Acidicapsa ligni: one gene and its partner. The protein of the gene in region 2 interacts with the protein of the main gene of each other region in a pairwise test. Links are inferred from orthologs where the notes say so. Each region holds a gene or a part of one and is shown on either strand. Other genes may lie near its edges.

Region 1 (2,974 bases), on a different replicon or contig from region 2:
ACAATACTCCCATCCTCAAACTGAATCTCAGCGCGTCCATCGTTGCCGGTCATGACCTGCGTACCCTCAAAAAGAGGCAGATTCGCATAGGCAGGATCAGCGATGACTTGGCCATCCTGCAAAACCTGCACCTGTCCTTCGACGCTGCTCAGACGGAGCGCGCGCGAATCGACGGGTGCTCCCGTATCAGCGCTGGCGGTAGCAGAGGTATTGCCTGATTCCACGTTCGGAAGCTCTGCGTTTGGAAGTTCTGCTGCGCGAAGAGTCAGCCCCGCACCCAGCATCCCCGACAACACCCCGGCACCGAGCATCAACGCAAAGATGCGAAAGCCCGTACCCGACCTGACAGCTCGCGATGCAACGGCACGATTTGTCCTACGATTGACATCTACGGCATAACTTTTCATGGAGACACTCTCCCGGGCGACTACACGCCCATAACTAAGCTGACTAAGTCGGCGATCCAGCTCCCTGCCGACGAATAAGGCTTCCTATAGTAAGACCCAAACTAAGTGCAAAAGTCGCAGAACTGCAAGAAAGTTACAATTGAGCGACATCCTTGTTATTGTGTGGCTTTCAATAACAGACGAGCCCTGGTACGTACCCGCTCAAGAACGCTTTCATCGCTGGCAATCTTCCCCAGCGTCTCGCGAATTACGCCTATCTCAAGCGCATTGCCATTGCGCGCGTTAATGGCAAGATCACTCATTGCCTGATCCAGACCGAGACGGTCATGCTGCAACAACATCTCAAGACTGGCACCGATCACGATCGTGTTTTCAACGGAGAGCAGAGAATCCCCCAATGCCTGTATCTGCTTGTCCTTCGAGTAGTTATATTCACAGCTCCCGGTGCCCTCAGGGCCTGAGTAACTCAGCCGCTTGGTTCCCTGGAACGCAACCTTGAGGTTGCCTTCGCACGGAAAGTCGAACAACTGACGTTGCCGTGCAACGGTAAATGCCTGCGCGGTAAATGCCGGACTTAGTTGGATTGCCCGATGAATTTCCCCAACCTGAATACGGTGGCTTGCAGCGTCCGTCAGATGACTCGGATCTGCATCGAACCAGCCGTTACCGTCTTCGCCGAATTTCATGACCCAGTGAGACGGCAGCAACCTGGCATTGGTAAATTCCACTTGGAAGGTCGCCGTCGGCTTTGCAGGCTGCTGCGCCCGGGATTCCCTCCCCGCGAAAAGTATCCCTGCGACGGCCAGTACAACGGCCATCTTCAGGCGAATCCGAATCTGTCTCATCGCACAGCCCCCTTAGCCGACCCCGACTTAGCCGATCCCGATCGAGGGATGGCATTCTGCGCATCCAGCGTCTGGGAGGTGTGAATATGGCAGATGGCGATCGCTAGGGCATCGGCGGCATCCGGAGGCTCAGGTGGCGCTGCCAACTCCAGCAGCCGGGCAACCATGAACTGTACCTGCTCCTTGGCTGCCAATCCATACCCCACGACTGACGATTTAATTTTCAACGGAGCATACTCCGCCAGCGGCAAGTTGAGACGAGCCGCTGAAAGCAGCGCCACCCCGCGCACCTGACCAAGTTTAAGCGCCGACTTGGCATTCACTGAATAAAATACTTCTTCAATGGCGACCACGTCCGGCTGCCACCGCTCCAGCTCAGCGGTCAGCTCTTCAAACACCTGCCGGAGACGCATTGCCATGGTCTTCTGTTTCGAGAGCCTGATCGCGCCAAAAGCTCGACAATCCAGACGAGGACGGCGGCTCGTCTCATCGGATTCAACTACCCCATAGCCGGTAATTTCAGTGCCGCAATCGATCCCAAAAACGCGCATTCTCCTGAGTTTACCCCAGGGCTACTTCTGCCCGGAGAGAGATGCAGAGCCAGCGCCCGGCAACTTGCTCAACGCGTCAATGACGATGCCGGGAGTCAGGACTTCAGGAAGCAGTGTCGGCGCATCCGTGCTGCCTGGCGCATAGAGCGCATAAGCTGGCACACCGCTGCGTCCATATGACGTAAGCACCTGAGAAATCGCATCATCGTGCGAAGTCCAATCCGCTTTCAGCAGTGCGACATTGCCCTTGCGAAATGCATCGTCCACCTGCGCAGTACGCAGAGCCACACGCTCATTGACCTGGCAGCTAAGGCACCAGCTCGCGGTGAAATCAACGAAAACCGGTCGTCCTGCAGCACGATATTTATCAACAGCGGCCTGCGACCACGGCTCCCAACGGCTGCCGTCAGCGCTCGCCTGGGCTGTGGAGCCCGTCGATACAGGCGCAGCCATCGTTTGAACTCCATAAATACAGGCTACGATTGCCAGCACCACAACCAGTACAGCGGTAAATGTAGGAATACGCTTTGCCGGCCAGCGTCCGAGAATCCACCCGGCAATGGCCAACAGGAGAAAAGTTGCCAGAAGTGCCGCGACCCCGGTTGCGCCGCGCGTCTGCGCCAGCACCCACGCCAGCCAGATCACTGTCGCAAAGATCGGAACAGCCGTCGCCTGCTTCAGCACTTCCATCCATGCACCCGGACGAGGCAGCAGCCGTGTCCAGGCCGGTTGAAGGGTCAGTGCAAGGTAGGGTGCGGCCAGACCAAGAGCCAGCGCCGTAAAGATTGCGAACGTGACAATCGGGCTCTGCGCCAGCGCATATCCAACAGCCGCGCCCATGAAAGGAGCCGTGCAAGGTGTAGCGACAATAACCGCCAGCACTCCCGTAAAGAAACTGCCCGCGTAGCCCTGTTTATTGGCAAGCGAGCCACCCGTGCTGGTCAATGTGAGGCCGATCTCAAACTGCCCGGCCAACGAAAGACCAAGGAAAAAGAGCAGTCCAGCCATGAGCGCGACGAAGATGGGCGATTGAAATTGAAATCCCCAACCCAGGGTCGCTCCTGCAGCTCGAAGCCCCAGCAGCGCACCCACCAGCACCCAGAAAGAAACCACGATTCCGGCCGTGTAAACAAAGCCGTGGCTACGCTGTTTGTGCTTCTCTTCGCTGGAG
Region 2 (2,958 bases):
GCAGCCAGTGGCGAACGGCTGCCAGTTGCTCTTTTTCCGGCATATAGACGCCAGCGGCGATAGTGACCTCTTTGGCAGCAATGTGAAAGTAGTAGCCCGCGCCAGATGTCTTATCGAGGCCGGTGTGCGTCCACCACGCGGCAACATGATCCTTGTAGGGCCGCTTGTCATTGGCAAAACGCGTGTCGCGATAAATGCGAAACAGCGACTTTTCCGCAGGCCGCACATGCTCCGGTGCAAAATCCAGCATGGCATCCGTCACCTGGCGAATGATGGCCAGCATCGGCTCCTTCAACTCCGATTGGAAGACGGCTTTATTCGTATTGAACCAATCTCGCGCCTCGACTGGATCTTTCTTATTAGCACGAACCAGCGCACGCAGAAACGCCAGGCCTTCTTTGCGAAGGTAGGTGGTTGGGGCTGAAGGGGTTTTCACAGATTTAGGCATACGGACGGAGTCTAGCAGCCTTGGCCAGATGCAGGTTGCGATGTAGAAATGAGGATTTGTGCGCCGAACTCTTATTCGGGAGACGAATCGCGACCCTACGATTCCGATGCAATTTGTTCGTCTGTTAAAGTGGCCAGCCGCGCAAATGTTTGAAGTTGATCGGCCAGGAGTGCAGGCAGAGAACGCCGTTCTTCCGCATCCCACTTGAATTCATCTCTGATATCAAAAAGACGGACCAAATCGTCTGTTGCCGGTTTCCTGCTCCACAGAATGAATTCAAGATGGCGTGCTGCGCGATATGGATCACGTGTGCCAGCGATTACCTCGCGTGCTATTTGGCGAGTAGCGATTAGCTTGGCATGTGTTTCTGAAAACGTGTCGGGAATTCCAAGTTCACGAAAGACTTGCGTAACAAGAGGCTTGGCATCGGCGGTGGAATGGATTTCGGTCTCGCCTGCAAGACGAACGAGAGCCGGAGTATCGAAACCAGCTTCCAGAAGATCTGCTGCGATGCGAGGCATTTCTTCGCCATGCAAGTCATGGCTTAACCACCGGGCAGCAAGCAGGATCAGGGTGAGCGGCGAATCGGGAGGAGGAACCTCAGGGAACATCTCTGTTAGAGGTCGAGCCATTTCCAGATGCAGCAGAGTCAGTTCGATCTGCGGCGATTGAAGGCTTGTGAGAAAACGGCGAAGGAAAGTCCCAACCATGTTGGAATTATGCGCGATTTCTCGCGCAGGTACGTTAACGAAGTACCCGCAGAGACAAAAGCAGATCCTTCACTGCGTTCATGCTGACGATGCTTTATGCAGATGGTGAGACTACCGAATAATTTTCAAAGCCGCACGGAAGAGTCCATCGAAATCGCCAGCCAATGCAGCCTCTTTATCCACCGCATGCTGGATTGCCTTTTCCGCCGCTGGCCTCTGGTAACCAAGATTCGTCAGCGCCGAAAGCACGTCCTCGACTGCCGCTCCATGCACGCTGGAGGGAACTGGAGCCGCAGCGAAATCGTCCAGCTTGTCTTTCAGCTCCAGCACCAGCCGCTCGGCCAGCTTTTTGCCCACGCCCGGAATGCGGGTCAGGGAAGCGTGGTCCTGGGCGCGAATCGCGGAAACGGCGCGTTCTGCCGAGAGCCCGCTCAACAGCGTAATCGCCAACTTGGGTCCAACGCCGGTCACCGAAATCAGCCGCTCGAAGAGCCGCTTTTCGTCGCGCTCCAGAAAGCCGAAAAGCGCAATCTGATCCTCGCGCACCTGGGTGTGAATGTGCAGAGCAGCCTCGCCGCCCACCGCAGGTAACGCCGTAAATGTCGGCACGGAGATGGTCACGTCGTAACCCACGCCTGCAGCCTCAACAATGGCCTGGCCCGGTTGCTTATGAATGAGTTTGCCGCGCAGGTGAGCGATCATCGTTTATACCTGTTCCTGTCCTGCTCTCAACAGGATCATACGGCCTTACCCCGCATCCCGACAGCAGGAGCATCCCCTTTTCTCTGGCGGCAGCTTACCTCAGACCTCCGAAGCCGTCTTTTAGATGAACCCTTCCGGTTGATCCTGTTGATCGTTCGCCGTTTACTGGCACCGTTCGCTAGAATCGCTCACTGGAATCGTTCGCTTGCATCCTTCATTGGGTACAAACAATAGTTCTCTGAAAAATGGCGGATTGGGCGCCCTCAGTTCGCCCATCTGGCCGGTTATGGCTATATCGTTCGCCTGAGCGGGGCAGGCCGGATACAATTAGGATTCGGGCTCAGATGACAGTCTGGTGCGGTATTACGAGATTCTTGGGTAGAGGTTAATTGCGGGTGAGCAAAGAAATTTGGATGCGTCGGATGGCGCGAGCAGGAATAGCGTTGGCGCCGGGCTTAATAATGGGCCTGATCGTATTGCCCGTCGGGTTTGCCGCAATAGGCGGATCAGTTGCAGCCGCTCAAACGGCAGCAGCCCAAACCGGTAGCCGTACCTCGCTGACCGTAGAGACGAGTCAAGTCGCAGGACATACCGTTGCGACCTTTACTGCAACTGTCCTCGGTGAGGACAATGCCCCGGCCACTGGCGCGGTAACGTTGATGGATCAGGGTAAGCCCGTTTCTGGCGCGGCCCTTAATTCCGAAGGCAAAACCGTACTTAAGCTGGACTCACTGACCCCCGGCGAGCACACTCTGACCGCAGCCTATAACGGCGACAACCTGCACGCTGCGTCCGAGTCAGAAAATGTGGTTGTGCATCCAGAAGCCACCGCTCCTGCGCCGGACTTTTCGTTGGGCATCAACCCAGCGACACTGTCTCTGACCGCCGGCGCATCCGGTACCGTGATAGCCACAGTTGCCCCGGTCACAGGCACTGGATTCACCGGATTCATCAGCCTCTCCTGCTCAGGACTGCCGGCCTATACGGCTTGCACCTTTAGCCCGGCAAATCTGCAGATTACTTCCAAGACTCCATCGCTTACCTCAAGCATGAGCCTGCAGACCACCGGAAATGGCGGTACGCTTGCACAAAATCGCA

Evidence for each region.
Region 1: the proteins of ruvA (region 2) and ruvC interact in binary tests that used the Escherichia coli proteins (3 or more experiments, as listed by UniProt). The link is inferred for Acidicapsa ligni from one-to-one orthologs.

The regions. Positions count from the first base shown.
Region 1 is NZ_JAGSYG010000003.1:732,754-735,727, forward strand. Bases 27-2,927 are described here. They hold ruvC (crossover junction endodeoxyribonuclease RuvC), read right to left. Parts: upstream 1,804-2,927; coding sequence 1,249-1,803; downstream 27-1,248. Other genes in these bases: OHL19_RS13320 (FecR family protein), read right to left, coding at 27-407; OHL19_RS13325 (hypothetical protein), read right to left, coding at 563-1,252; OHL19_RS13335 (protein-disulfide reductase DsbD family protein), read right to left, coding at 1,825-2,927. Also shown: more of OHL19_RS13320, read right to left, coding at 1-26; more of OHL19_RS13335, read right to left, coding at 2,928-2,974.
Region 2 is NZ_JAGSYG010000001.1:653,396-656,353, reverse strand. Bases 66-2,950 are described here. They hold ruvA (Holliday junction branch migration protein RuvA), read right to left. Parts: upstream 1,861-2,950; coding sequence 1,270-1,860; downstream 66-1,269. Other genes in these bases: OHL19_RS02570 (Ig-like domain-containing protein), read left to right, coding at 2,283-2,950; OHL19_RS02580 (hypothetical protein), read right to left, coding at 544-1,158; OHL19_RS02585 (DUF2461 domain-containing protein), read right to left, coding at 66-436. Outside these bases: more of OHL19_RS02585, read right to left, coding at 1-65; more of OHL19_RS02570, read left to right, coding at 2,951-2,958. UniProt on the Escherichia coli protein: The RuvA-RuvB-RuvC complex processes Holliday junction (HJ) DNA during genetic recombination and DNA repair.